Enhydrobacter sp.: one gene and its partner. The protein of the gene in region 1 interacts with the protein of each later gene in a pairwise test. Links are inferred from orthologs where the notes say so. Each region holds a gene or a part of one and is shown in the gene's direction. Other genes may lie near its edges. The genes, in order: dprA and recA.

The links.
Region 2: the proteins of dprA (region 1) and recA interact in binary tests that used the Bacillus subtilis proteins (3 or more experiments, as listed by UniProt). The link is inferred for Enhydrobacter sp. from one-to-one orthologs.

What each region holds. Positions count from the first base shown.
Region 1 is NZ_CP126889.1:5,082,517-5,097,662, forward strand. What follows is about bases 11,937-14,853. They hold dprA (DNA-processing protein DprA), read left to right. Parts: upstream 11,937-12,825; coding sequence 12,826-13,881; downstream 13,882-14,853. Other genes in these bases: OJF58_RS25350 (MFS transporter), read left to right, coding at 11,937-12,774; topA (type I DNA topoisomerase), read left to right, coding at 13,932-14,853. Outside these bases: OJF58_RS25290 (cation:proton antiporter), read right to left, coding at 1-2,456; Holliday junction resolvase RuvX, read left to right, coding at 2,523-2,999; OJF58_RS25300 (hypothetical protein), read right to left, coding at 3,000-3,335; OJF58_RS25305 (TIGR02466 family protein), read right to left, coding at 3,412-4,062; OJF58_RS25310 (YceI family protein), read left to right, coding at 4,107-4,703; OJF58_RS25315 (cytochrome b), read left to right, coding at 4,690-5,250; OJF58_RS25320 (citrate synthase/methylcitrate synthase), read right to left, coding at 5,254-6,339; OJF58_RS25325 (citrate/2-methylcitrate synthase), read left to right, coding at 6,425-7,630; OJF58_RS25330 (aspartate carbamoyltransferase catalytic subunit), read left to right, coding at 7,714-8,658; pyrC (dihydroorotase), read left to right, coding at 8,655-10,004; OJF58_RS25340 (hypothetical protein), read left to right, coding at 10,094-10,888; glycerol-3-phosphate 1-O-acyltransferase PlsY, read left to right, coding at 10,898-11,515; more of OJF58_RS25350, read left to right, coding at 11,599-11,936; more of topA, read left to right, coding at 14,854-15,146. UniProt on the Bacillus subtilis protein: Protein that helps load RecA onto ssDNA during transformation. Binds cooperatively to circular ssDNA, is able to bridge different segments of DNA. Favors the loading of RecA onto SsbA- or SsbB-coated ssDNA and formation of RecA-DNA filaments.
Region 2 is NZ_CP126889.1:4,439,619-4,454,680, forward strand. The notes cover bases 8,366-11,198. They hold recA (recombinase RecA), read left to right. Parts: upstream 8,366-9,163; coding sequence 9,164-10,234; downstream 10,235-11,198. Other genes in these bases: OJF58_RS22155 (CaiB/BaiF CoA-transferase family protein), read left to right, coding at 8,366-8,929; OJF58_RS22165 (PQQ-dependent dehydrogenase, methanol/ethanol family), read left to right, coding at 10,519-11,198. In the rest of the region: OJF58_RS22110 (IS630 family transposase), read right to left, coding at 1-531; OJF58_RS22115 (hypothetical protein), read right to left, coding at 600-779; OJF58_RS22120 (phosphoserine transaminase), read left to right, coding at 974-2,140; serA (phosphoglycerate dehydrogenase), read left to right, coding at 2,228-3,811; OJF58_RS22130 (hypothetical protein), read left to right, coding at 3,917-4,159; OJF58_RS22135 (hypothetical protein), read left to right, coding at 4,211-4,474; OJF58_RS22140 (tripartite tricarboxylate transporter substrate binding protein), read right to left, coding at 4,496-5,473; FAD-dependent tricarballylate dehydrogenase TcuA, read right to left, coding at 5,496-6,986; OJF58_RS22150 (hypothetical protein), read left to right, coding at 7,048-7,686; more of OJF58_RS22155, read left to right, coding at 7,745-8,365; more of OJF58_RS22165, read left to right, coding at 11,199-12,696; OJF58_RS22170 (YkgJ family cysteine cluster protein), read right to left, coding at 12,703-13,431; alaS (alanine--tRNA ligase), read left to right, coding at 13,492-15,062. UniProt on the Bacillus subtilis protein: Multifunctional protein involved in homologous recombination, DNA repair and competence.

The sequences.
Region 1 (15,146 bases):
GCTCTCATGCCCGGCCGCCGCGCCAGAAGCTCGTTGAAGTCGCGGCGCGACAGCACCAGCAGATGGCAGTAGCCGACCGCCACCACGTCGGCGTTGCGCGGCCGCGATTCGAGCAGGCCCATCTCGCCGAAGAAGTCACCCTCCTTCAAGGGCACCGTCATGCCGCCGACATGGACCGCCACCTCGCCGGCGGCGATGAAATACATTGCGTCGGGTCGGCCGCCGACGGCGACGATCTTCTCGCCCGGCACCGCCAGCCGGGCCCGCAGGCGCCGGCCAACCTCGCGCACCGCCGCGGCATCGAGCCCGGCGAAAAGCGGCACCCGCGCGATCATGCCGGCAAGCTCGAGCCCGAGATCGAGCGACGGCCGGTGGCTCAGGCTCTTGCGGCGCGCGTTCAGCTTGCGGCGCAAGTCGGCATAGACCTCGCGGCTGATGATCGACTCGCGCAGCCGGCGCGCGTATTCGGCCGATTCGAAGCGGATCGCGGCCCGCTCGAGCTGCCGGTCCTTGATCGACTCGGCGTAGCCCGGGTACTGCAGCGAGAGCGCTCTCAGCGCCCGGACGACGAGTTCCTGGCGTTCCCTGATCATCGCGCCCAGCCGTTCCTCAGCGTCCGCCCCCAGGAGATCGGTGATCGAGCTCAGGTTGAAGGCCGCGAGTTCCGCCAGCACGTCCTGCGACACCATCAGGATCTCGAACCGGTCGGCGAGCTGTTCGGTCAGCGGCCAGCCGAAGCCGAAATGGCGATGCAGCCAGAGCGCGACGCGAAAGGCGAGATCGGGCCGCGCGAAATCCTGCACCACCTCTTCGTAGCCCGCGGCGCCGCGATCGCGCACGGCATCGATCAGCCGGTCGGCGCGCGCCGTGAGCAACGTCACCATGCGGCGCGACAGGGTCTGCTGCTCGAACTGGTCGAGATAGAGGTCCTTCTCCTGCGTGCACAGCGTCAGCAGGCCGACCGACAGGCGTTCGTGCAGCTCGAGCGGCAGATCGGCCGGCGGCGCCTCGATCTCGGCGTCACCTGCCGAATCGGGATCGACGTCGAGGCCGACCACCCGCTCGTTGTGCTCGCGCATGATCTGGCGGAGCTGGCGCTGGACGTTGACCCGCGAGAGGGCCAGCACCCTGTCGCGCAGCGCCACCTCCACGGGGCTCAGCTTGTTCAGCCCCAGCGCCCGCATCACCAGCCCGAGCGTCGTGGCGTTGACCAGCAGGGTGAAGAGCACGAACAGCGTCGCAAGCTCGGCCGTGAATTCGCGGATCGTCTCGGGCAGGCGCGTGTCGCCGGCCACGACCATGGCGAGCACGATCGTCACCGCGCCGCGCAGGCCGCCCCAGACGAGGATCGTCTTGTAGCGCGGGTCGACCGGCTCCACGAGACGGGTGATCTCGAGCAGGGGCAGCATGCCGAACACGACCAGCACACGAGCCAGTGTCGCGCCGACCACAACCGCCACCAGACCCCAAATATACAGCCAACTGATATACGGCAGGAATTGCGCCGCCACCATCGAGGCGAGCACGAAGATCAGGCAGTTGCTCCAGAAGTCGAGCTGCTGCCAGAGCTGCTTGAGCGCCGTCCATTGGCGGGGATGCAGATGCGTCGGCCCATAGGCCGCCACCGTGAGCGCCGCGACCACGACCGAGACAACGCCCGAGATCGCGAGGTAGTGGTCGGCCAGGACGTAGCTCAGATAGGCGAGGCTCACCGTCACCGAGGCGATCGCCACATCCGAGTCGCCCAGCCGCGGCAGGACCACCATCGCGGCGCGGGCGAGCGCGAAGCCGAACAGCACGCCGCCGAAGAAGTCGCGCAGGACGTGGATCACCGGCGCGGCGGCCTCGGCAGGCGCGGCCTGGCCGATGTCCGGCGATACGCGCACGATCAGGAGCTGCATCACGAAGCCGAACGAGGCGATGGCGACGGCGTCGTTCAGGAGCGACTCGCCCTCGGCCAGGATCGAGAGCCGCTTGGGGGCGCCGACATCGCGGAAGATGCCGATCACCGCCGCCGGGTCGGTGGTCGACACGATCACCCCGACCAGCAGGCAGATCAGGATGTCGTAGCCGGTGGCGAGATGGACCACGCCGGCCACGCCGCCGATGCACACGAGCACCGCCACGATGGCCAGCAGCAGCACCGCCGACATCTCGTCGATCAGACGGCGTACGTCGATCGTGAGGCCGGCGGTGAACAGGAGCGGCGGCAGGAACAGCGGCAGGAAGAGATCGGTGCCCACCTCTATCCCCGCCAGGCCCTTGAAGGCGTCGCCCAGGACTCCCTCCGCCTCGCCGCGGAGCGCGATCCAGTCGCCGATCAGGCCAAGACCGAGGCCGGTGACGGCGAGCAGCACCGTGTGCGGCAGGCGCAAACGTTCGGCCAGCGGCACCAGCAGGCTGACGATCGTCAGCACCATCGCGAGCGCGAGGAGCGCGTAAAGGACAGCAGTCACGCCACAAACTTACTTGAAGCGCCGGCCTTGTCGACCCGCCAGCGCACAGCGCCTATAAGGCGCGCCATGCCGATCGTCGACTTTCCGGAACTCAGGGCGTCGCTGGTGCGCGACGGCCGTCTGATGGCGTTCGACGTGGGGACCAGAACGATCGGCGTGGCGACTTCCGACGTGCGACGCACGCTCGCCACGCCGCTTCTCGTCCTCAAGCGCTCCAGGCTCGCGGCGGACCTCGAGCGTCTGGCCGACCTCTCCGGCAAGCACGAGGTGAAGGCGCTCGTGCTTGGTCTGCCGCTCAACATGGACGGCAGCGAGGGGCCGCGCTGCCAGTCGGTGCGCCAGTTCGCGGCCAATATCGCAGCCCACGGGCCGCCTGCCCTGGCCGCCCTGCCCATCGTCCTGCAGGACGAGCGGCTGAGCACGGCGGCGGTAACGCGGGGCATGATCGAGGACTACGACATGAGCCGCGCCAAGCGCGCCGAACGGGTCGATGCCGCGGCCGCCGCCTGGATCCTCGAAAGCGCCCTCGCCCGCCTCGCGTGATCACTTGACGACGATTTCGTGGGTCAGTTCCTCGCTGCCCTCGGCCGAGCGGACATCGAACTCGATCTCCCATCGTCCCGGCGCCAGAAAGGACAGGCCATCCACCCGATATCGGCCGTCGGCGCCGCCACTCACCTTGAGGTGCTGGCTCGGAGTCTTCGCGTCGAGGCGCTCGGCCCCCACCTTGACCAGTTCGGCCGCATCGCCCGATTTCGTGCAGACATTCATGATGAGGGAAACCGGCTCGCCCACCTCGATCGGCATCGGGTCGGGCCGAAACGCGATCATGTAGCGCTCGGAAAACACCACCCAGCCGGTTCCGTGCCCCAGATCCATCGGACAGTCGGCTTTGGCCGTCGCCGCGCCGACCAGGGCCGCGCAGAACGAAAGACTCGCAACAAGACCACGCATTTCAACTTTTCTTAGCACCTGCTCTCGCCGGCGTCGTCACCCATGTGTAGTTGAAGCTGATGGAGACGCGCTCGCCGGCATAGCGCGCGGGCGGCACCTCGTGGCGCAACCAGCTCTCGAACAATATGAGATCGCTGGACCGCGCAGCCATGCTGACGAAAGAACGCATGGCCCGGGGCGCATCCGCGCGTCGCGGCGGGGCCGCCATCAGACGCGATAGCCGCGGATCCTCGAACTTGAGCGCGCCCGCCCCTTTCGGCACCACGACATAGTAGGTGCCGCTGATGAACGATGCGGGGTGCAGATGCAAGGAATGTCCGATGCCGCCCGGCATCCGGTTCAGCCAGCAGTCGGACATCGCCACGCGCCGGCGCGAGAGATCATACTGCAGCGATCGGACAAAAAGGGCGACATGTCGATCGATGTGGCGTCGCAGCCTGTCGAACAGCGGCGAAACCAGATGCAGCCGATCGAGCGATCCGTAAGAAGTGTAGCCGCCGACATAGTGCTTCGCCGACCACCGCCGGCCGGCCATGTCCGATGCGGCGATCGCCTCGCACTCGTCGTGGAGTCTCTGATCGAAATGTGCGTTCGCAGCGGAGGTCAGCGGAGCGCGATAGACGAGTGTCGGAAATAGGGCATGGATCGCCATGACGTGATTATCCGTGATGAGGGGACCGCATGCTATGGTTTCGCATGTCACGCGCTGCAACGATCGGACGCCGCCGCGTCCTCCTGCTGGGAAGCGCCCTGGCCATTGCGTCGCCAGGCCGTGCGGCGTGGGCGCTCGAACAGCTCAAGATCGGCAGCGAGCGCGGCACGATCGACTTCTCGATCGGCGACTCCAAGCTCTTTCGCACCACGGGTTCGTTCAAGGACTGGCGCGGCATGATCGATGTCGACCGTGCCGATGTCTCGAAGAGCCGCGTCGACGTGCGGGTGAACACCACGAGCATCGAGATGCTCGACAAGCAGCAGACCGACATGCTGAAGGGCGCCGATTTCTTCGACGTGGACAAGTTTCCCGAGATGATTTTCAAGTCGACGAACATCGAGCGTGTGAGCGAGGACAAGCTCAAGGTCATGGGCGACATCACCCTGCGTGGCATCACGAAGCCGATGCAGCTCGACGTCGAGGTGGCCGACCGCCGGCCGGACGCGCCGCCGGGGACGCGCTATGCGCGCTTTCTCGGCCAGGGACAGATCAAGCGGTCGGAGTTCGGCATGACGAAGTTCGTCGATGTCGTGGGCGACACGGTCGACATTTCCATCCGCGCCGATGCCTGGCGCTGAGGCGCACGGGCAGCGGCCGACCCTCGGCTATCGGCCGGTCGCCAAGGGGCTGCACTGGATCACGGCGGCGGCGGTGTTCGGCCTTCTCGCGCTCGGCCTTTGGATGACCGACCTGCCCATCGGGCTCACCAAGCTCGAGGCCTATGCCTGGCACAAATGGATCGGCCTCACCGTGTTCCTTCTCACCGTGGCACGGCTCATCTGGCGCTGGCATGCGCCACCGCCGCCTTTGCCCGACGCCGTCACCCGATGGGAGCGCCGGCTGGCGCCGGTCTCACACGCCGCACTGCTCGTTCTGCTCGTGGCGCTGCCGATCACCGGCTGGCTCATGAGCTCTGCAGGGGGCGTCGAGATCTTCTGGTTCGGCCTCGTGCCGCTGCCGAACCCGGTGCCCCGCGATGCCGGCCTGTTCGAGCGCCTGCGGACCGCCCATCACTGGCTGGCCTGGACGCTCATGGCCGTTCTCGCTCTCCACGTCGCGGCGGTGATCCGCCACGACGTCCTGCGCCGCGACGGCGTCTTCCGCCGCATGTGGCCGTCGCGATAGCCGCTACTGCGGCCGTGGACCGATGTAGTTCGATTGCGGGCGGATGATGCGCCCACCCTTCTCCTGCTCGAAGATGTGGGCGCACCAGCCCGCGGCCCGACCCACCGCGAACAAGGCGGTGAAGGCCTCGCGCGGCACGTCCAGGGCTTCGAGCAGCAGTGCGGTGTAGTATTCGACGTTGGTCTCGAGCCGCTGCCCCGGCTTGTGGCGGCGCAGGGCCGCGATCGCGCCCTTCTCGACCGCCGCGGCAAAGGCCAGCCGTCCCGCCGTCGACGGCAACGTCGCCACCGCGGCCTTCAGCACATCCGCCCGCGGGTCGCGCACCTTGTAGACACGGTGGCCGAAACCCATCAGTCGCACGCCCTTGGCGAAGGCGTCGTCGAACCACGCTTCGGCCCGCGCGGCATCGCCGATCTCGTCCAGCATGTCGAGCACCGGCCCCGGCGCGCCGCCATGCAACGGGCCCTTGAGGGCGCACAGGCCCGCGAGCACCGCCGAGATCAGGCCGGCGCGGGTGGAAGCGACGACGCGGGCGGTGAAGGTCGACGCATTGAATCCATGATCCGCCACCGTGGCGAGATAGGTGTCGAGCCCCTTCTCGAAGACGGCCCCGGCGCGCTGGCCGCGCAGCATGCGCAGAAAATCCTGCGCCGTCGTGAGCGCGGGATCGGGCGCGATCGCCGACAGGCCGCGGCGCGCGTTGAGCAACGCCGTCAGGAACACGGGCATCGCGCCACAGACGAGATAGTGATGAGGCATCGGATCGGAGTCCGCCAGCATGCCGATCCCGACGCGCAGCGCTTCGATCGGGCTCAGCGCCGCCGTCGCCGCCAGCAGCCGCGGCACATCGGCGAAGGCCCTGACCCGCGCGGCGGCCAGGCCCTCGCGGACGGCCGTCTCGTCGCCGCCGCCCTCGCCATGGCCTGTCCACAGCAAGGCGGCGACGCCTTCGAAGCCGCGGTGCGCGACCAGCTCCTCGAGGCCGTGCCCGCGGACGACCAGCCGGCCCGCCTCGCCGTCGACCTCGCTCATCACCGTATCGGCCACGATCACGCCATCGAGGCCACTGTCCACGCGTGTCTGCAGCATCTGGATGTCCCTTTCCCAATCCGCAAGGAACATCCGGTCGCACAAATATATTGTCAATATTGATTGGCCTCATCAATAATAAATCATGAGCACCGAATGGATCAGCTCCGCCGAGGCGGCGCGCCGATTGGGGATCTCTCCGGCCACGCTTTATGCCTATGTCAGTCGCGGCCTGCTGCGATCCGAGGGAACGTCGGGACGTCGCGAGCGCCGGTATCGGGCCGACGATGTCGCCCGGCTGAAACGGCGGCGCGCCGTCGGGCGCAAGGCCGAATCGATTGCCGCCAACGCCCTGGACTTCGGCACCCCGGTGCTGGAGTCGTCCCTCACATTCATCGAAGGCGGTCGACTCCATTATCGTGGTCACGATGCCGCCCGGCTGGCGCGCAGCCATTCGCTGGAGCAGGTCGCGCAGCTCCTGTGGGAGTGCGACGATCGGCCTTTCGACGCCGGGAACCTGCCGGCTCCGTCGGCCGCATTGCGCACCGCCTGGAGTGCCACCGCGACGCTCTCCACGGTCGATCGCTGCCTGATCCTGCTGCCGGCGGCGGCGCGCTGGGACCATCCGAGCTGGGTCGAGGACCGCGCCGCCATGCTGGAGACGGCGGTTCGCATCCTGCGCCTGCTGACGGCTGCCGTGACGACGGAGCCGGCCTCGGCCCTGCCCGTCCATGAGCAACTCGCTGCGGCATGGCAGGTGCCCGCCGGCCACGTGCCCTTGATCCGCGCGGCGTTGGTCCTGTCGGCCGATCACGAGTTCAACGCCTCGACCTTCGCCGCCCGCGTCGTCGCCTCGACCGGCGCCCACCTCTATGCCGCCACGACGGCGGGACTCGCGGCCATCAGCGGGCCGCGGCACGGCGGCCTGACGCGGCGAGTCGCGAGCCTCTTTGCCGAGGTCGCGGCAGCAGACGACCCGGAGTCGGCACTGGTCGAGCGCGCAGGCGGCGACGCTCGCCTTCCCGGCTTCGGCCATCCGCTCTATCCCGATGGCGACGTGCGCGCGGCGACATTGTTCGCCCTCCTGCGCGAGATCCTGCCGCACTCGCCCGAGCTTGCCCTTGCCGAGCGGCTTGCCACGATCGGCGCACGGCTGGCGCGCGCCGAGCCCAACATCGACTTCGCGATGGCGACGCTCGAGCGCGTCCTCGACCTGCCGAAGGATTCCGCGCTCGCCCTGTTTCTTCTCGGCCGCACCGTCGGATGGATCGCCCACGCCCTGGAGCAGGCGGCGAGCGGCGCTCTCATCAGGCCGCGCGCCCGCTATATCGGGCCACGGCCTGCGGCATGAGCGTTATCCACCAGAGCGCCGCCTTGCAGCGGCGCGCCGCGCGTGCTTAACGTCGCGCTTTAGTGACAAACAAACGCGCGGGCGTGCCGAGGTTGCCCCACCTGCTCGGCATCGAAGGTCTGTCGCCCGAAACCATTTCGGGCCTGCTCGACCTTTCCGAAAGCTACATCGAGCAGAACAGATCCCTCGACAAGCGGCGGGACCTGCTGACCGGCCGCACCGTGATCAATCTCTTCTTCGAGAACTCGACGCGGACCCGCACCAGCTTCGAGGTTGCCGCCAAACGGCTGGGCGCCGACGTCATCAACATGGATGTCGCCACCTCTTCGGTGCGCAAGGGCGAGACCCTGCTCGACACCGCCATGACGCTGAACGCCATGCGGCCGGATGCCATCGTCGTGCGGCACAGCGAATCGGGGGCCGTCAATCTCCTGTCGCAGAAGGTCAACTGCACCGTCATCAACGCCGGCGACGGCCAGCACGAGCACCCGACCCAGGCGCTGCTCGATGCGCTGACCATTCGCCGCCGCCGCGGCCGCCTGGAGGGGCTGCTGGTGGCGATCTGCGGCGACATCCTGCACAGCCGCGTCGCGCGGTCGAACATCCATCTGCTGCAGATCATGGGCGCCCGCGTGCGCGTGGTCGGGCCGCCGACCCTGATGCCGACCGACATCGACAAGATGGGCGTCGAGGTCCACTACAACATGAGGACCGGCCTCAAGGACGTCGATATCGTCATGATGCTGCGCCTGCAGACCGAGCGCATGCAGGGCTCGTTCGTGCCGTCGATCAGCGAATACTTCCGTTTCTTCGGCCTCGACAGCGAGAAGCTCAAGGTGGCGAGGCCCGATGCGCTGATCATGCATCCCGGCCCGATGAACCGCGGCGTGGAGATCGACTCGGAGGTGGCCGACGACCTCGACCGCAGCGTCATCCACGAGCAGGTCGAGATGGGCGTCGCCGTGCGCATGGCCTGTCTCGACGCCCTGATCGGCGGCCGCCGCAATGCCATGGGAGCCGCGGCATGAGCGGCAATGTCGCCCGCGGGCTGCCACCGCATGCCGGGTCGACCGCCTACATCAATGCCCGCGTCATCGATCCCACGGCGGACACCGAATATGTCGGCGCCGTCCTGATCAGCGACGGCAAGATCGCCGACTTCGGTCCCAATCTGTTCGCCTCGGGCGCGCCCTACGGCATCCAGTCGGTCGACTGTCAAGGTCTCTACCTCGCGCCGGGCATCGTCGATACGCGCGTACACACGGGCGAGCCGGGCGAGGAGCACAAGGAGACGCTCGACAGCGCAGGCGTCGCCGCAGCAGTCGGCGGCATTACCTCCATGGTGCTGCTGCCCGACAACGAGCCGCCGTTCGACGATGCCTCGTTGATCGAGTTCGTGGCGCGGCGCGCGCGCCAGATCAAGCTCGCCAACATGTACGCCTTCGGTACGCTGACCGTCGGCCTCGAGGGCAAGGAGCTCGCCGAGATCGGCTTGCTGGCCGAAGCCGGCGCCGTCGGCTTCACCGACGCCGACCACGCCGTGGGCAACGCCCAGGTGATGCGCCGCGCGCTCTACTACGCCAAGGCCTTCGACGCCCTGATCGTCCACCTGCCGCAGGAGCCGACGCTTTCGGGCGGCCACATGAGCAGCGGCGTGATGGCCACGCGCCTCGGCTTGGCCGGCAACCCGCCGCTCGCCGAGGTGATGATGGTGGAGCGCGACATCCGCCTCGTCGAGATGACGGGCGGACGCCTGCATCTCGCCAAGATCTCCACCGCCGAATCGGTGAAGGCGATCGCGGCGGCCAAGGCGCGCGGCCTGCGCATCACCTGCGATACCGCCGCGCCCTACTTCGCCCTGAACGATCTCGCCGTCGGCGACTACCGCACCTTCGGCAAGCTGGTGCCGCCGCTGCGCAGCGAGGCCGATCGCGAGGCGATCGTCGAGGGGCTGAAGAGCGGCGTGATCGACGCCATCGTCTCGGACCACCGGCCGCAGGACCAGGACAGCAAGCGCGTGCCCTTCGCCCAGGCCGAACCCGGCGGCATCGGCCTCGAGACCCTGCTGCCGGTGTCGCTCGAGCTGGTGCACAACGGCCATCTCAGCCTGCCCCGGCTATTCCAACGCCTGTCGAGCGCGCCGGCCCGGCTGTTCAACCTGCCCGGCGGCCGGCTCGCCAAAGGCGCGCCGGCCGACCTCGTCCTGTTCGATGCCAACTACGCCTGGAAGATCGATCGCGCCGATCTCTGGAGCAAGACCAAGAACACGCCGTTCGACGAGCGGCCGGTCCAGGGCCGGGTGATGGCCACCATCGTCGGTGGACGCACGATCTATCGCAACGACGACTTCGCCCCCGCGGCAGTCGCGGCCTGAGCGCGCGGCGCGGCCGTCGAGCGCTCGAATTGCCTCGAAACGGCCACTTGGTCTGCTATGGTCGGGCCGTTGGTACAGCAAGGCTTGCGATGAACTTTCGACACTCTCTCTTTCTCGGCGCCGCCTTGGCGGCTGTCGCGAGCGCGGCGCACTCCCAATCGCGGCAATCTTCGGGTCAGGACCTGCTTGACCAGCTCACCCGCCACATCCAGCTTTGTTCCGAGATCACCGACACCCAGCAACGGCTGGCCTGCTACGACAAGGTGCAGAACAATGTCGGCGGCATGCCGACACCCGCGCCGTCCGCGCCGCAGGCGACCAACCGGCCGCCCCCCTCGCCCACGCCCCTGCCGCCCCAACCCGCTCGGCCGCCCTCGAGCGACTCGTACAGCTCCACGCCGCTCACGCCGCCGCCCTTGACGACGCCCGGCGGCGGCGTGGCGACGCTTGGTGGATCGGCAGGTCAGTCCGCACCTTCACCGTCCGGCTACGATCCGGATCGCGCCTTCGATCCCAACAATCCGACGTCGAGCTATGGGCCGGCCGACAGCACCATGCCCAAGCCGCAACCCCAGGTGCGCCGCACCGGCCCGCGACCGTTGCCGCATTTCTCCCAGCCGATGCCTCTGGTGACGCTCGCCGCGAACAACCTGACCTACGGCCCGTCGCGCTACTGGCAGGTCTCGATCACGGTCACATCGAACACGCCGAATACCGTCAACACGCAAGTCCAGTGCACCTTCCGCAACGCCGGTCGCTCGGTGGGCGATGCCTATTTCGGGCCGGTGGCGATCGCGCCGGGCGAGCAGATCTCGACCGAGCTGATCGGTCCACCGACCTCGACCTATGTCGACTCGACCAATTGCAAGGTGTTGAGTCCCTGAGATCGCATCATGCAGTGGTACGGCTTCCTCGTCGTCCTGCCGTTCCTCGTCGGCTACCTGCTGGGCTCGATCCCGTTCGGCCTGCTGCTGACCAGGGCCGCCGGGCTGGGCGACATCCGCTCGATCGGATCCGGCAATATCGGCGCGACCAACGTGCTGCGAACGGGCCACAAGGGCCTCGCCGCGGCCACCTTGTTGCTTGATGCCCTGAAGGGTCTGGCAGCGGTTCTCATCTGCGGCGTTCTCGGACCACTGACCGCCATCGCCGCAGCGCTCGGCGCGGTGCTGGGACACATGTTTCCCGTGTGGCTGTCGTTCAAGGGCGGCAAGGGCATGGCCACGGCGCTCGGTGTCATGTGGGGGCTGAGCTGGCCCGTCGGCGCCATCGCCTGCGCCGCGTGGCTGCTGCTGGCCGCTCTGTTCCGCTATTCCTCGCTGGCGACCCTGTTCAGCATCGTGGTCGGCGCAATCGCCGCGTGGTTCCTGGTCGACTGGCAGATCGCATTGGCCATCACGGCGCTGGTGCCGCTGGTATGGATCCGTCATCACGCCAACATCCGCCGCCTGCTCGACGGCAACGAACCCAGGATCGGCCAGAGCAAGACGAGCGCCAATCCGGCCGTGTAGTCCGGCCGCACAGCGAAGCCGACGATTCCCGCCCGATTGCTCCGGCCCGGTCCGGCCGATATAGGGTCGCGCGCTCCGGCGTCATGACCGTCCCCTCCGCTTCCCGCGCCCTGCCCTGGGCCCTGATCGGCGCCGCCTGCCTCGGTTCCTTTGCCGCAACCTCGAGCGGCACGACACGCGCGCCGTTCCTGCTCGAGATGGCGCACGATCTCGATGTCAGCATGCCGCTCGTCGCCAATCTCGTGTCGATGACGGCGACGGCCTGGGGCGTCACCTCGGCGGCAGCCGGCTACCTGTCGGATCTGGTCGGCCGCCGGGCGCTCCTGGTCGCCGCGCTGATCGCGCTGGCCCTTGCCATGTGCGGCCAGGCGAGCGCCGGCAGCTTTCTCTGGGTCGCGGTGTGGGCAAGCGGCGCGGGCGGTTGCGCCGGCGCCTTCACCGGCGTGGTGTTCACCGAAGTTTCCTCACGCGTCGAGGACCGCCAGCGCGGCCGCGCGCTCGGCTGGGTGATGGGCGGCCAGTCGCTCACGCTGGTGGTCGGCGTGCCGCTCGCTGCCTGGGTCGGGTCGGCGATCGGCTGGCGCGGCTGGAATGTCTGCGTCGGCGGCCTCGCCTTCGTGGCGAGCCTCGCTTTGCTGCTCACGGTTCGCTCCGGCAGGCGGCCTGTCACACGCGCCGAACAGCGGCCGGCCTTGCGCCGCGCGCTCTCGCCGCGCGTGCTCGCGCTGCTGGGCACGGGCATTGCCGAGCGCATCTGCTACGGGTTGGCTGCCGTCTATTTCGCGACCTTCCTGCAGGCGGTCTATGGACTTTCCCTGGCGGCGACGGCCATCCCCCTCGCGGTGTTCGCCCTCGGCAACGTGCTGGGAACGATCCTCGGCGGTCAGCTCGCCGACCGGCTGCGCGATCGGCTGCGGACCTTCGCCATTGCGATGGCCATGTCGGGGCTCGCGGCGCTGGGACTCTTCATGTGGCACCCCGCTCCGGCGATCTCGGTCGCCCTGGGGTTCCTCTATGTGATGCTGAATGCCCTGGGTCGGCCGTCCTACATGGCGTCGCTCGCCGCCGTGCCGGACGAGGTCCGTGGCACCGTGCTCGGCCTGAATGGAACCTCGGCCAGCCTCGGCTGGATTTGCGCGGCAGGCTTGGGCGCCGTCATGATCAGCACCGTGGGCTTCGAGGGCTTCGGCCCGCTCGGCGCCGTGCTCGGCGTGCTGGGCACGATCGGCGCGCTGTCTTGCCGACGGATGTCTTCGTGACACAACTTTCGATTGTTTTACTTGTTTGCATTATCGTTTTAGGATCGAGCCATGTTCGATGGCCTTTCTGTTCCCGCGCTCGATCCGGCTGAACGCCGCGCCCGGCTGCGCCTGGCGCGAACACCGCGCATCGGTCCGGTCTCCTTCCACGAGGCGCTGGCGCATTTCGGAGCGGCGCGCGCCGCCTGCCACGAGATCCGCACCGTGCCCGAAGCGGCAATTGCATCGGAAGAGCAGGCGCTGGCGGAGCTCGGCGGCCGGTTTCTGGTGTTCGGCGACGCCGACTACCCGGCGGCGCTCGCAGCCTTGCCCGATGCGCCGCCAGTGCTCTCGGGCGTTGGCGACATGCGCCTGCTTGGCCGCCCGACGCTGGCCATCGTCGGCGCGCGCGATGCCTCGATGGCCGGACGAAGGTTCGCCGGCGATCTCGCCGGCAATCTGGGCAAGGCGGGATTCGTGATCGCCTCGGGCCTCGCCCGGGGCATCGACGCGGCCGCGCACGACGCGGCACTGGCTACCGGAACGGTCGCGGTGATGGCCGGCGGCGTGGACCAGGTCTATCCACCGCAGAACGCGCGCCTGCAGCAGGCGATCGCCCGTCAGGGCCTGCTGCTGAGTGAGGCGGCCATGGGCGCACCGCCGGTCGCCCGCGCCTTTCCCCGCCGCAACCGTATCGTCAGCGGTCTTTCCGCAGGCGTGATCGTGATCGAGGCGGCCGCCCGCTCGGGATCGCTGATCACGGCGCAGCGGGCGGCCGAGCAGGGACGCGAGGTCTTTGTCGTTCCCGGCTCGCCCCTCGATCCGCGCTATGGCGGCTCCAATAACCTTATAAGGGACGGGGCTATCCTGGTGCGGGACGTCAACGATATTACAAGTGTGTTCGGTCGGCCTCAGTCGTTCGCCCAACCTCCTGAGAAACCAGTACAAAATGGCGATGGCAGGGACACGGCAAAGGTGGTCGAGGCGCTGGGCGCCGTACCCACTCCGGTTGACGAACTGGTACGCCGATGCCAAGTGTCCGCCGCCACCGTGGCGGAGATCCTGCTGGCCCTCGAGCTGGAAGGTCGCCTGGAAAGGCACCGGGGTAACCGCGTATCTCTGATATGAATCAGCGATCTAGCTCCGGTCATTAAGGTTTTACTGGAGCTTGTTCGACGATGAATGTGCTGGTCGTCGAGTCGCCTGCCAAGGCCAAGACCATTGGGAAGTATCTCGGCCCCGGCTACACCGTCCTGGCCTCCTATGGTCATGTCCGCGATCTGCCCGCCAAGGACGGCTCCGTCCGGCCCGACGAGGATTTCGCCATGGACTGGGAGGTCGATGCGCCTTCCCAGAAGCGGCTCGACGCCATCGCCAAGGCCGTCGGCAAAGGCGGCAGGCTCTATCTCGCCACCGACCCCGATCGCGAGGGCGAGGCGATCTCCTGGCATGTGAAGGATGTGCTCGGCCGGAAGAAGGCCCTGCAGGGGGTAGACGTCAAGCGCGTCACCTTCAATGCCATCACCAAGCAGTCCGTGCTCGACGCCGTCGCCCATCCGCGCGAGCTCGACCAGCCGCTGATCGACGCCTATCTGGCGCGCCGCGCCCTCGACTACCTCGTCGGCTTCACCCTCTCGCCCGTGCTGTGGCGCAAGCTGCCGGGCAGCCGCTCGGCCGGCCGCGTGCAGTCGGTGGCGCTGCGCCTGATCTGCGAGCGCGAGGCCGAGATCGAGGTCTTCCGAAGCCGTGAATACTGGACCGTCGACGCGATCTTCGGCACATCGAAGAAGCAGACGCTGAAGGCCCGCCTCACCCATCTCGATGGCCGCAAGCTCGACAAGTTCGATCTCGACTCCGCCGAGCGCGCCGAGGCGGCCAAGCGCGAGATCGAGCGCCGGGCCTTTGCCGTCTCGGCGATCGAGCGCCGGCAGGTGCGGCGCAACCCGCCGCCGCCCTTCATCACCTCGACCCTGCAGCAGGAGGCGTCGCGCAAGCTCGGGCTGGGCGCGGCGACCACCATGCATATCGCCCAGAGACTCTATGAAGGCGTGGATATCGGCGGCGAGACGGTCGGCCTCATCACCTACATGCGGACCGACGGCGTCCAGCTCGCGCCGGAGGCGATCGGCCAGACGCGCCGCCTGATCGAAAGCCGATACGGCGCCGATTACCTGCCGGAGAAGCCGCGCCTCTACTCGTCGAAGGCCAAGAACGCCCAGGAAGCGCACGAGGCGATCCGGCCGACCGACCTCTTCCGCACCCCGCAGGACGTGGCGCGCTATTTGGACCGGGACCAGCTCGGCCTCTACGAGCTCGTCTGGAAGCGCACGGTCGCGAGCCAGATGGAAAGCGCCGTGCTCGACCAGGTGACGGTCGATATCGCCAGCGGCGAC
Region 2 (15,062 bases), 650 kb from region 1 along the record:
TTCATCGACCGAGAGCACGATGGCGTGGTCGGGCGGATTGACGTACAGCCCGACGATGTCCCTGAGCTTGGCGGCAAACTGCGGATCATTGGACAGCTTGAATTGGCGGACCAGATGCGGCCTCAGGCCATGGGCGCGCCAGATCCGTTGCACCGAGCTGACGCTGATCCCGGCCGCCTCGGCCATCGCCGGGCCGGTCCAATGGCTCGCCCCCGACGGCGGCCCTGCCAGCGTCATGGCGACAACGTGCTCGGCCACCTCGGGATGGAGCGGCGGGATGCGCGACGGGCGTGTCTTGTCGCGCCACAGCCCCGCTGCACCTTCCGCCCCGAACCGTTCCTGCCAGCGCCAGATCACCGTCTTGGCCTTGCCGGTGGCACGCATGATCTCGGCAGTGCCATGCCCGTCGGCGGTCAAAAGAACGATCCTTGCCCGCCAGACGTGCTTTTGCGGGCTGTTGCGGTTGGCCACCACCGCCTCCAGCTCGCCACGGTCCGTGGCATTCAACTGAAAGTTCGTTCGCTCGTGCATTCCTCTGACTCGCATACGCGAGCCCGATCGGGAATCCCCTCGCGAATCGAAATGTTAGATTTGGTCCACTAGAACGGGAAGGTCGCGGAATGCGGCGGGAGACGGGCATCGGCGATATGCGCCGCGTCCGTCGCTTTCGCGTCCGCGGCCTCCTTCGCCGCCCGCGGATCGTAAGATCCCCTATCGCTCCCTGCGGGATCGATCTTCTTCTTGCCGAAGAGCCCGATGATCCGGCGCCACAACGTCATGTCGCTCCTCCAAAAAAGAAGCGTCAATAAAAAAGGGTCAGCTGCAAAGGGTTGGGCCGCAAGAGGCAGATGGTCATGCCCGTCCGGCGGGAGCGGCAAACGGTACACATTGACGATTTTCCGGCCCGCGACTATAGGGGCGGCGGGCCACGCTCCCCCACCGGAGCGCAGCTCTTCTGCAAGGGAGAGGTCATATGAAGCCGAACACACGTCCGGCGCGCCCCGATTTCTCGTCGGGGCCCTGCGCCAAACGTCCGGGATGGACTCCGGAAGCCCTCAAAGACGCCGCCGTCGGGCGGTCCCATCGCTCCAAGCTCGGCAAGAAGAAGATTGTCGAGGCGATCGATCGCACGCGTGCGCTGCTGGGCATCCCCGCCGACTACAAGGTCGGCATCGTGCCGGCGTCGGACACCGGCGCGGTCGAGATGGCGCTGTGGTCGCTCCTGGGCGCCCGGCCGGTCGACATGCTGGCCTGGGAAAGCTTCGGTGAAGGCTGGGTGACCGATGTCACCAAGCAGCTCAAGCTCAAGGATGCGCGCGTGCTCAAGGCCGGATACGGCCAGATCGTCGACCTCGAGACGGTCGACTGGACGCACGACGTTGTCTTCACCTGGAACGGCACCACCTCGGGCGTGAAGGTGCCGAGCGGCGACTGGATCGCCGACGACCGCGAGGGGCTCGCGATCTGTGACGCCACCTCGGCCGTCTTCGCGATGGACCTGCCGTGGCCCAAGCTCGATGTCGTCACCTGGTCCTGGCAGAAGGTGATGGGCGGGGAGGGAGCGCACGGCATGCTCGTTCTCTCGCCGCGCGCCGTGAAGCGGCTCGAGACCTATTCGCCGGCCTGGCCGCTGCCCAAGATCTTCCGCCTGACCTCGGGCGGCAAGTTCTCCGAGGCGATCTTCAAGGGCGACACCATCAACACGCCGTCGCTGCTCTGCATCGAGGACGCGATCGACGGCTTGCGCTGGGGTGAGAGCGTCGGCGGACTCGAGGGCCTGATGGCGCGATCCAACGCCAACCTGGCGGTGCTCGAGAAGTTCGTCGCCAGCCGCAACTGGCTGGGCTTCCTTGCCGCCGACAAGGCAATCCGCTCCAACACCTCGGTCTGCCTCAGCATCACCGCCTCGTGGTTCACGGCGCTGCCGGCCGACCGGCGGGCCGCGGCGGCCAAGAAGATGGCCGAGCTGCTCGAGACCGAGAAGGCCGCCTACGACGTCGGCTCCTACCGCGACGCACCGCCGGGCCTGCGCATCTGGTGCGGCGCCACGGTCGAGACGAGCGATCTCGAGGCGCTGCTGCCCTGGCTCGACTGGGTCTATGCCGAGATCGAGCGCGAGTTCGGCAAGGCCGCCGCTTAAGAACCCGAGGGAGCGCGCCACTCCAGTGGCGCTCGAGACTCATGAGCGCCACTGGAGTGGCGCGCTCCGACGAAGGAGACACTCGAAATGGCCAAACCCAAAGTCCTCATCTCCGACGAGCTCAGCCCGCGTTCGATCGAGATCTTCTCCGAGCGCGGCTGCGACGTCGATTTCAAGCCGGGGCTGAAGCCCGCCGAGCTGCGGGCGATCGTGGGCAACTATGAAGGCCTCGCCATCCGCTCGGCCACCAAGGTCACGGCGGAGGTGCTGGCCGAGGCCAAGAAGCTCAAAGTCGTGGGGCGGGCCGGCATCGGTGTCGACAATGTCGACATCAAGGCGGCGACCGCCCGCGGCGTGGTGGTGATGAATACGCCGTTCGGCAACGCCATCACGACGGCCGAGCACGCGATCGCCCTGATGTTCGCGGTGGCGCGCCAGGTGCCCGACGCCAACGCCAGCACCCAGGCCGGCAAGTGGGAGAAGAACCGCTTCATGGGCACGGAGCTCAGCTTCAAGACGCTGGGCCTGATCGGCTGCGGCAATATCGGCTCGATCGTGGCGGAACGCGCCCTCGGACTGAAAATGCGCGTGCTCGCCTACGACCCCTTCCTGTCGGACCAGCGCGCGACCGAGCTCGGGGTGGAGAAGGGCACGCTCGACCAGGTGCTGGAACGGGCCGATTTCATCACCGTGCACACGCCGCTCACCGAGCAGACCAAGAACATCCTGAGCCGCGCCAACCTGATGAAGACCAGGAAGGGCGTGCGTATCGTCAACTGCGCGCGCGGCGGCCTGGTCGACGAGCTGGCGGTGCGCGATCTCCTTGTCTCGGGCCATATCGCGGGCGCGGGCTTCGACGTCTTCACCGAGGAGCCGGCCAAGCAGAACGTGCTGTTCGGCGCGCCCAATCTCGTCTGCACGCCACATCTCGGCGCCTCGACGGTGGAGGCGCAGGAGAACGTGGCGTTGCAGGTCGCCGAGCAGATGTCGGACTACCTGCTGACCGGCGCGGTCGTGAACTCGCTCAACATGCCCAATGTCACGGCCGAGGAGGCGCCCAAGCTCGCACCCTATCTGAACCTCGCCGAGAAGCTCGGCTCCTTCGCCGGCCAGCTCACCGACACCGAGATCAAGGCGGTCTCGATCGAGTACGAGGGCCAGGTCGCGGCGCTCAACATCAAGCCGTTGAGCCAGGTGGCGTTGATGGGCGTGCTGCGCCCGCAGCTCGATACGGTGAACATGGTGAACGCGCCTGCCGTCGCGCGCGAGCGCGGCATCGACGTTGCCGAGGTGAAGCACGAGCGCGACAGCGACTACCACTCGCTGATCCGGTTGTCGCTGACCACTGAGAAATACACGCGCTCGGTCACGGGCACACTGTTCGGCGGCCGCCATCCGCGCGTGGTCGAGATCAAGGGCATCGACATCGAAGCGGAGTTCGCCCCGCACATGCTCTACATCACCAACGACGACAAGCCGGGCTTCATCGGCCGGCTGGGCACGATCCTGGGCGAGAACAAGGTCAACATCGCGACCTTCCATCTCGGCCGCGACAAGCCCGGCGGCTCGGCGATCGCGCTCGTGCAGGTCGACCAGCCGATCTCGCCGACGCTGCTCGCCAAGATCGCAGCCGTCGAGGGCGTGGTGCAGGCGAAGGTGCTCGGATTCTAGTATCGGGGACAGGGCTCATTGCATTTGGGTCGGCATGAGAAAACGTCCCTCGATTCGGCCGGGTTATCAAAGCCATGATATCTTGGAATCAATGGAGGAAGTCCGATGCCCCGTATCAGCGAGATCACGGAAGATGGCGGCGATCCGACGCTGAAATCGATCTTCGACAAGCAGCGCGAGATCTTCGGCGATCTGCTCAATCCGACGAAGGTGATGGCGCACTGTCCGCCGATCCTGAAGGCGGCGCAGCAGCTCGGCCAGGCGATCGCGCAGTCGGGACAGCTTCCCAAGGGAATGCTGCCGCTCGTCTATCTGCGTGTGGCGTCCATCAATGGCTGTCCATTTTGAATTGACATCAACTCCGTCAGTTTGACGGAAACCCCGGGCGGCCTGGACAAGGTGGCGGAAGTCCTGACCTGGCGCGAGAGCAAGCTGTTCAGCGCCGCCGAGCGCGCCGCGCTCGACTATGCCGAGCGCATCACCCACACCGACCAGCAGGTCGACGATGCCCTTTTCGCCGAGCTCAGGAAGCATTTCACCGAGCCGCAGATCGTCGAGCTGACGGCGGCGGTGGCGTTCGAGAACTTTCGCAGCAAGTTCAACCCGACCCTCGGCATCGAGGCGCAGGGCTTCTGCGTCGTTCCGAAAAGACCGGCGGCATAGCCGCCGGTCGTTCGCCGAACGTCATTCCATCTCGATCTTGAGCGCTTTCAGCTTCTTGCCCCAGTAGTCGTGTTCCTCGCGCACGAAGGCCGTGAACTCGGGACGACTGCGCGCGGGCGCCAGCTCGAGGCCGTCCTTGGACAAGGCGGCTTCCCACTTCGGATCCGCCATCGCCTCCTTGGCCGCCTTCTCGATCTTGTCGAGCACGGCATCGGCAGTCCTGGCCGGCGCGAACAGGCCATGCCAGCTCGTGACCACCACGTCGATGCCTTGTTCCTTGAGCGTCGGTACCTCGGGCAGGGACTTCACGCGCTTCTCGCCGGTCACCGCGAGGGCCCTGAGATTGCCGGCCTTGATCTGGCTGACGGCCGGCGGCAGGGAAGAGAAATTCATCGTGATCTGTCCGCTGATCACGTCGGCCAGCGCCGGGCCGGTGCCCTTGTAGGGCACATGGGTCAGCTTGATCCCGGCCGCCTCGGCGAACAGCGCGCCGGCGAGATGATTGTTGCCGCCCACCCCCGACGACGAGAAGGTGAGCTTCTCGGGCTCCTTCCTCGCGAGCGTCACGAGCTCGGCCGCCGAATTGGCCGGCACCTTGGGATTGATCGCCAGCACGTACTGGTAGGCGGTGGTCTGGCAGATCGGCGCGAGCGCGGTGATGGTGTCGATCATGCCCTTCTGGATGTGCGGATTGATGATCACGTTCGTGCCGACGGCGTAGAACAGCGTCTGGCCGTCGGGCTTGGCGCTCGCGACCACGCGCACGCCCAGGCTGCCGGCGGCGCCGCCCTTGTTGTCGACGATCGCCTGCTGGCCGATCAGCGGCGACAGGATCTGCGCCAGCTCGCGGGCGTTGATGTCCGCGCCGCCGCCGGCCGCATAGCCCACGACCATCGTGACCGGCCCGGTGGGCCAGCCGGCATCGGCGCGCGCCACCGACGGCAGCAACAACGTGCTGGCGCCGGCGGCCAATGTCCGGCGTCGTGTGAAATGCTGCATGGAGTAACTCCCCGTATCGAGATCAGTTCTTGCCGAAGACGTAGCGTCCGGCCGACTCGCCGGCAAGCTTGCCGAGCACGGCGCCCGACACCAGGCCGGTGCCGCCGGGATAGTTGTGGTAGAAGAGCCCGCCCACCAGTTCGCCTGCCGCGTAGAGGCCGGGGATGGGGTGGCCGTCGATGCTCTCGACCTCGCCTCGGGGCGTGATCTTGAGCCCGCCGAACGTGAAGGTGAGGCCGCAGGTCACGGCATAGGCTTCGAACGGCGGCGTGTCGATCGTGTTGGCCCAGTTGCTCTTCGGCACGGCGAGGCCGCGCGTGCCGCGGCCATCCTTGACCGCGGGGTTGAACGGCACGTCCGTCATGACGGCGGCGTTCCATTCCTCGATCGTCTTCAGGAACTGCTGGGTATCGACGCCTTCGAGCTTCTTCGCCAGCTCCTCGATCGTTTCGGCCCGGACCTTGGTGACGCGCTTGATGCGATACTCGTCGCGCAGCTTGTCGAGTACCTTGGAATCGAAGATCTGCCAGGCGAATTGCTGCGGCTGGGCGAGAATGACCGCGCCGTACTTGGCATAGGTGTAGTTGCGGAAGTCGGCGCCCTCGTCGACGAAGCGCACGCCGTTGGCATTGACCATGATGCCGAGCGGATAGGAGTGCTTCTGGAAATTGTCGCCGACATCGAGGTCGCCGAACTCGGGCGCGTTCATGTCCCAGCCGACGGCGTGGCCGCCTGACCAGTTGCCGTGCGGCTTGGCGCCGATCGCCAACGCCATGTTGATGCCGGCCCCAGTGTTGAAGCGCGTGCCGCGCACCTTGGCGAGGTCCCAGGTGGGGCCGAGATAGCGGGTGCGCATCTCGGCATTGCTCTCGAAGCCGCCGCAGGCCAGCACCACCGCCCTGGCGCCGATCCGGATCTTGCGGCCCTTGTGGCGGGCGACCACGCCGCGCACCACGCCGTCCTCTTCAATCAGCGACACGGCCGGCGTCTCGTAGTGGATGGGGATGCCGGCCTTGACCGCGGCATTGTGCTCGAGATCGACCAGGCCCGGGCCGCCGCCCCAGGCCTCGACCGCCAGGCCACCCCAGAACTTGTACTTGCCGTTCACCTTGAAGGCCTGGCGGCCGTAGGAGGGTTGGAAGCGCACGCCCTTGGAGCGCATCCATTTCAGCGTCTCGAAGCTCCGCCCGATCAGGATATCGGTGAGCTCGGGATCGCAGCGATAGTTCGTCACCCGGCCCATGTCGTCGAGATACTGGTCGGCGCTGTAGCTGCCGAAATCGACGTCGCGCTTCTCGTCCTCGGTGAGATCGTAGAGCTGGACGAGGTCGTCCACTCCGTGGAACACGACGCGCATGGCGCCGGCAGTGTAGGTGCTGTTGCCGCCGCGCTCGGCCTCCGGGGCGGCTTCCAGCATGGCGACCGACGCGCCCGCCTCGCGCGCCGCCAATGCCGCACACGCCGCCGCGTTGCCCGCCCCGACGACCAGAACATCGACCTGAAAATCGTCCACCTGTCTCTCCCTGGCTGGGCGCTGCTCGATCTTGGCATCATATTTGCATTACGATAGCGCAATGGGTGATCGCTTCGACCGTCTAGGGGGCCGGCATGCCAATGTCGAGACCCTGCTGCGCAGGCCAGGTATCGGCCACAACAACGGGCCCACCTTCGACATGTCGTGGGAGGCCTGGGTCTGGCGCCGCGCGTCGGCCAAGGCATGGAAGACTCCCAATCCCGAGGTCGCGAAGATGCGGGTGCGGCGGGCGGAACGGCTCGGCATCACCTATCGGGAATTGACCGCGACGCTGATGGACACCGGCGTCAATCTCGGGGCGGCCGTCCTGCCGCTCTCGCTCGCCGCGCGGGTGCGCCGCGGGCCGAAGGGCGAGATCGTTGTCGATCCGCGCAACTCGGTCGCGGCCCTGGTCGGCAAATTCGGCGGTCGGCTGTTCCTGCTGGGCGATATCGATGCCGTGCCCACACTCGACGCGGCGGAACGGGACGGTTTCCTCGCTCTCGTCAATCGCGCCTTCGACGGCAAGGTCGAGGCGATCGGCTGGGGCCATGACGGCCCGGCCATCCGCACCCTGCTCAAGGCGAACGCCGTGCCCCACCAGGAGGCTTTTCTTGTCGGCGCCGGTATGGGACACCGGGTGCTCGGCGAGACAGCCGGTCTGCCGCTCACAAAGGATATCGATACGTGGTTCTCGTAGGAGCGCGCCACTCCAGTGGCGCTCATGACAAGAGGCGCCCCTGGAGCGGCATGCTCCGATGAGCATGGAACCCCCTCTCAAAGGCGTCCGCGTCGTCGAGCTTACGCATACGATCCTCGGTCCGTCGTGCGGCATGATCCTGGCCGATCTCGGAGCCGAGGTGATCAAGGTCGAGCCGGTGGACGGCGACCGCACCCGCAAGCTGCGCGGCTTCGGCGCCGGCTTCTTCGGCTACTTCAATCGCAACAAGAAGAGCCTGGCGCTCGATGCCGACGCGCCCGAGGGCCGCAAGGTGCTGGAGAAGCTTCTGCAGTCGGCCGATGTGCTGATCGAAAACTTCGCGCCGGGTTCCATGAGCAAGCGCGGGCTCGGGCCCGAGCATCTGGAGAAGATCAATCCGCGCCTCGTCTACTGCGCCCTGAAGGGTTTCCTGCCGGGTCCCTACGAGAAGCGGCCGGCGCTCGACGAGGTCGTGCAGATGATGGGCGGGCTCGCTTACATGACCGGGCCCAGCGGCCGGCCGCTGCGCGCCGGCACGTCCGTGGTCGACATCATGGGTGGCATGTTCGGCGCCTTCGGCACGGTATTGGCGTTGAAGCAGCGCGACCGGACGGGGAAGGGCGGGCTGGTCGAGAGCGCGCTGTTCGAGTCGGTCGTGTTCATGATGGGCCAGCATCTCGCCATCACCGCCATCAACGGTGCCGCGCCGCCGCCCATGCCCGAACGCGTGAGCTCGTGGGCGGTGTACGAGATCTTCAATACGGCCGACGATCAGCAGGTCTTCATCGGCATCACCAGCGATGGCCAGTGGAAGCGCTTTTGCGAGGTCTTCCGGCAGGCCGAGCTCGCGGCCGATTCCCGCCTTGCCAGCAACAACCAGCGCATCGAGGCGCGGCCCTGGCTGGTGCCCAAGGTCGCCGAAATATTCAAGGGCTACACCAAGAACGAGATCGAGAGGCTGGCGCTCGAGGCCGACATCTCCTTCGCGCCGGTGGCGCGGCCGCAGGACCTGTTCGACCATCCGCACCTGCTGGCCAACGGCTCACTGGCGTCGACGACACTGCCGGGCGGCGTCAAGACGCGCCTGCCGCTGCTGCCGTTCCAGATGTTCGGCTGGCGGCCGCCGCTCGTCAGCGATCCGCCCGAGATCGGCCAGCACAACGAGGCGGTGCTGGCGGCGATCGGCTACGACGAGCGAGGCATCGCGGCGCTAAAGTCGGCCGGCATGCTGGGACCGAGATGACGGGCGTTGGCGTGAGGCAAACGATGGAAGCGTTTGCCTTGTCGCCGCTATTCACAAGCGATCCGTTGAGCCTTCGGAACAGAGCTGGAACACATGTCAATAAGTTTAATTCTTTCAGGCCATTAAATCGCCCCTTGATGGCGTGAACAAAATAGGTACATTGACGCTGTTTTCCGGCGGACTTATCCGCATTGCCGCCCCGGATGCGGGCGTGGGACAAGGAGGAGGCAGCCAATGTCGGCAGCGCTGAAACTGGTCGAGAAAGAGGGCATGGAGAACAAGAACAAGGCGCTCGATGCAGCCTTGGCGCAGATCGAACGCGCCTTCGGCAAGGGGTCGATCATGAAGCTCGGCCAGCGCGAGGCGCTGGAGATCGAGGCGGTGTCGACCGGCTCGCTGGGCCTCGATATCGCGCTGGGGATCGGCGGCCTGCCCAAGGGGCGCATCGTCGAGATCTACGGCCCCGAAAGCTCGGGAAAGACGACGCTGGCGCTGCATTGCGTGGCCGAAGCCCAGAAGAAGGGCGGCGCCTGCGCCTTCATCGATGCCGAGCATGCGCTCGACCCGGTCTATGCCAAGAAGCTCGGTGTCGATATCGACAATCTGCTGATTTCCCAGCCCGACGCGGGCGAGCAGGCGCTCGAGATCGCCGACACGCTGGTCCGCTCCGGCGCCATCGACGTGCTGGTGATCGACTCGGTCGCCGCCCTCGTGCCGCGGGCCGAGCTCGAGGGCGAGATGGGCGATGCGCTGCCCGGCCTGCAGGCCCGCCTGATGAGCCAGGCGCTGCGCAAGCTCACGGCCTCGATCTCCAAGTCGAACACGCTGGTGATCTTCATCAACCAGATCCGCATGAAGATCGGCGTGATGTTCGGCAGCCCCGAGACCACGACCGGCGGCAATGCGCTGAAGTTCTACGCCTCGGTCCGCCTCGACATCCGCCGCATCGGCGCGCTCAAGGACAGGGACGAGGTGGTCGGCAACGCCACGCGGGTGAAGGTGGTGAAGAACAAGGTGGCGCCGCCGTTCAAGGTCGTCGAGTTCGACATCATGTACGGCGAAGGCGTGAGCAAGGTCGGCGAGCTGATCGATCTCGGCGAGAAGGCGGGGGTGGTCGAGAAGTCGGGCTCGTGGTTCTCCTACGACGGCCAGCGCATCGGGCAGGGCCGCGAGAACGCCAAGAATTACCTCAAGGAGCATCCCGAGGTCGCCCAGGCGATCGAGCAGAAAGTCCGGGCCAATGCCGGCATCGTCGCCGATGCGCTGATGGACGGCGGCAAGAGCGACGAGGACGAGGACGACTAGGCTTTCTCGACCGGACTTCAAAGCCTCTGTCTCCGGTCGCGGGCGGTGCTGTTCCCCACGCACAGCACCGCCCCTTTCATTCCGGCGGCAACAAAAGAACGGGAAGAACCGCCCGTTCCTTCTGTTGACGGCCCTCCCGGCGCCCGCCAACATTTCATCGCGATCAGCTGCGAGCGCAGTAAGGTTTGGCTGCAGCGTAGCGTCCGAATTCGGTACATCGCGCCAACCGTCCCTGCCTCGTTCGAGGACGCTTTCGGGCGTCACAGACCAGCGGGGAGGTCGTCATGGAACGTCTTGCCGGTCGTGCCGATTTTGTTCGGCAACTTTCAAAATTTTTCTCGATCGTGGCAGCCGCCGTGGCGGCAACGGTCATTGTTGCTGCTGACGTGCCTGGGCAACAGGCCAAGGGATCGGTCGAGCACATAAAGACCGTGACCTCGGCAATCGACGAGAGCGCGATCCGCGCCAATGCGGCAACGTCGAAGGACTGGCCAACGGTCGGCCTGGACTATGCCGAAACGCGCTTCAGCCGGCTCAATCAGATCGATACCGAGAACGTGAAGAATCTCGGCCTGGTGTGGTCCTACAGTCTCGACTCGTCGCGCGGCGTCGAGGCGACGCCGGTCGTCGTCGACGGCGTCATGTACGTCACCGCGCCATGGAGCATCGTCCACGCCATCGACGCCCGCACCGGCAAGAAGATCTGGACCTTCGATCCCGGCGTGTCGCGCGAGATCGGCTACAAGGGTTGCTGCGATGTCGTGAACAGGGGCGTGGCCCTCTACAAGGGCAAGGTCTTCGTCGGCTCCTATGACGGCCGGCTGATCGCGCTCGATGCGGCGACCGGCCAGAAGATCTGGGAGAAGGACACGATCATCGACCATTCCCATTCGTACACCATCACCGGCGCGCCACGCGTGGCCAGGGGCAAGGTGATCATCGGCAACGGCGGGGCCGAGTATGGGGCGCGCGGCTATGTGACAGCCTACGAGGCCGATACGGGCAACCAGGCGTGGCGCTGGTTCGTGGTGCCGGGTGATCCGAGCAAGCCCTACGAGGACGGGTCCATGGCCGCCGCGGCCAAGACCTGGGATCCCGCCGGCAAATACTGGATCAACGGTGGCGGCGGCACGGCGTGGGACAGCATCACCTACGACCCAGACCTCGATACGGTCTATGTCGGCACCGGCAACGGCGCCCCGTGGAACCGCAACCTGCGCAGCCCGGCGGGCGGCGACAATCTCTATCTCGCCTCGATCGTGGCTCTCGATGCCGACACCGGCAAGTACAAGTGGCACTACCAGGAGACGCCAGGCGACAACTGGGACTACACGTCCACGCAGCCCATGATCCTGGCCGACATCACGATCGACGGCGCGCCGCGCAAGGTCATCCTGCACGCGCCGAAGAACGGCTTCTTTTTCGTGATCGACCGCACCAACGGCAAGTTCATCTCGGCGAAGAACTTCGTCGACGTGAACTGGGCGACGGGTTACGACGCGAGCGGGCGGCCGATCGAGGTTCCCGAGGCCCGCTCGGCGGACAAGTCGTTCGATTCGATCCCCGGTCCGTACGGCGCCCACAACTGGCATCCGATGTCGTTCAATCCGATGACCGGCCTCGTCTACCTGCCGGCGCAGAATGTGCCGCTCAATCTCACCGGCGAGCCGAAGTGGACTCACAACGCCAACAAGCCGGGCGAGTTCGGCGGCGGTCTCGGCTGGAACATCGCCTTCGCGCTGAACGCCGCGCCACCCAAGAGCCTGCCGTTCGGCCGGCTGATCGCCTGGGATCCGGTGAAGCAGAAGGAAGCCTGGCGCCAGGAATATGTGTCGCCCTGGAACGGCGGAACCCTGACGACCGCGGGCAATCTCGTCTTTCAGGGCACGGCCGACGGCCGGTTCGTCGCCTACAATGCCACCACCGGCGAAAAGCTCTGGGAGGCGCCGACGGGCACCGGCGTGGTCGCCGGCGCTTCGACGTACCTGATCGACGGCGTGCAGTACGTATCGGTGGCGGTCGGCTGGGGCGGCGTCTACGGCGAGGCGGATCGTGCCACCGAGCTCAACAGCCCGGGCACGGTCTATACCTTCGCCGTGGGCGGCAAGGCATCGCCGCCGGCCTTCACCAAGTACCAGATGGAGAACCTGCTGGCAGGCGTTAAGTACGATCCGGCCGATGTCGGGCCGGGCACGCTGCTCTACGTCTCCAACTGCGCCGCCTGTCACGGCGTGCCGGGCGTGCAGAAGGGCGGCAATATCCGCAATCTGGGCTATGTCGGCTCGGACACCATCCGGAACCTCAAGGAGGTCGTCTTCAACGGTCCCTTCAAGTCGCAGGGCATGCCGGATTTCACCGGCAAGCTGAAGGACGAGGATGTGACGAAGATCATCGCCTTCATCCAGGGCACGGCCGACGCGATCCGACCAAAGGAGGCGCCCGCGCCGGCGGCGAAGAAATAGCCGCCCCTACTTCGAGCCGAGCTGCCGCAGGAAGCGTTGCACCCAGTCCGGCCCGGTCCGCATGACGCGGTCGGCGGATCGCGTCCGGCTCCAGGCCGTGAGCAGGGCGAGCGGAAACCAGGTGTCGGCGTCGTCCTGCAGCTTGCGCGCGGACGAGGAAAATTTCGGCACCGCAAGCGGCGCCACGCCTTCCTGGTTTGGCCCGGCACAAAGTTCCGCAGGCGAGGTGACCAGGTATTCGCGGCAGACCAGTGGCCGCTCGGGATGAATGGAGCAGCTCTCCTCCTCGAGGAAAGGGCAGGGCAGGGCGAGCGCAAAATAGGCGGCTGACAGCTCGCGGTCGGTCTTGCCGGCCCGCTTTTCCGGATCGAGCAGCACGTCGCCGAGGCCAGCCCGCGCGAGCGTGGCCTCGGCTTCGGCGAAGCGGGCTCTGACGGCCGCACGGCGCTCCTCGGGCAAGGCCTCGATGACGGCCAGCAGCCTCTCCCCCTCGGTACGCGAGATCGGCACGAGCTGGCGACAGCAGGCGCCGCAGCCCTTGCGGCAGGAGACGGCCTTGCCCATGTCCCGGGCGCGCTGCTCGGCAGCCTCGACCACGGCGTTCACCAGTCCCTGCAGGGCCGGCACCACGGCCGTCGCCGGCACGGCGCCAGCCGGCACGGTCATCGGGTGGGCAAGCCGGATCTCGCCGACGGAGAGGCGCAAAGTGGCCGAAACTTGGCCCGAATCGACCATAAGACCGCTATCCCCCCGTTATGGACTTGGGCGAGGCGTGCACGCTACAAGGACCGCACTATGGCAAGCGTCAGCGACGTCCGTCGCACATTCCTAGAATACTTCCGCGAGAACGGCCACGAGGTCGTGAGCTCGAGCCCGTTGGTGCCGCGCAACGATCCGACGCTGATGTTCACCAACGCCGGCATGGTGCAGTTCAAGAACGTCTTCACCGGGATGGAGAAGCGGCCCTACGCGCGCGCAACGACGTCGCAGAAGTGCGTGCGCGCCGGCGGCAAGCACAACGATCTCGAGAACGTCGGCTACACCGCGCGCCATCACACCTTCTTCGAGATGCTGGGCAATTTCTCGTTCGGCGACTATTTCAAGGAGCTCGCGATCGAGCTCGCCTGGAACCTGATCACCAGGGAATTCGGCCTGCGGCCGGACCGTCTGCTGGTCACGGTGTTCAGCGAGGACGACGAGGCGGCGCGCTACTGGCGCAAGGTCACCGGCTTTCCCGACAGCAGGATCATCCGCATCCCCACGTCGGACAATTTCTGGGCGATGGGCGACACCGGCCCGTGCGGCCCGTGCTCGGAGATCTTCTACGATCACGGCGAGGGGATCCCCGGCGGTCCGCCGGGCAGCCCGGACGAGGACGGCGACCGGTTCATCGAGATCTGGAACCTGGTCTTCATGCAGTTCGAGCAGCAGACGCCGGAGCTGCGCGTGCCGCTGCCGAAACCCTCGATCGACACCGGCATGGGGCTGGAGCGCATCGCCGCCGTCCTGCAGGGCAAGCACAACAACTACGACATCGATCTTTTCCGCGCCCTGATCGAGGCGGTGGCGCACGAGACCGGCGTCGATCCCGACGGTCCGCAGGGGGCGTCGCACAAGGTCATCGCCGATCACCTGCGCGCGACCTCGTTCCTGATCGCCGACGGGGTGCTGCCGTCGAACGAAGGCCGCGGCTATGTCCTGCGCCGTATCATGCGCCGGGCGATGCGGCATGCCCATATCCTCGGCGCGACGGAGCCGATGGTTTACAAGCTGGTGCCGACCCTGGTGCACGAGATGGGCGACGCCTATCCCGAGCTCGGCCGGGCGCAGGCGCTGATCACCGAGACGCTGAAGCTCGAGGAGACGCGCTTCAAGAAAACGCTCGGCACCGGCCTCAAGCTTTTGGAGGACGAGAGCCGGAATCTGTCGGCCGGCGGCATGCTCAAGGGCGACATCGCCTTCAAGCTCTACGATACCTACGGCTTCCCGCTCGACCTCACGCAGGACGTGCTGCGGGCGCGCGATATCACCGTCGATACGACGGGCTTCGAGAAGGCGATGGACGAGCAGCGCGCCAAGGCGCGGGCGGCGTGGGCCGGATCAGGCGAGGCGGCCTCCGAGGCCATCTGGTTCGACGTGCGCCAGAAGGTCGGCGCCACCGAGTTCCTGGGCTACGACACCGAGCGCGCCGAGGGCAAGGTGACGGCGATCATCGTCGAAGGCAAGGAAGTCCCGTCGCTGAAGGCCGGGCAGACCGGCTGGCTGGTGGTCAACCAGACGCCGTTCTACGCCGAGTCGGGCGGCCAGCTCGGCGATACCGGCCGCTTCGTCGGCCCGGCCGGGGAGGCCGAGATCGCCGACGTGCA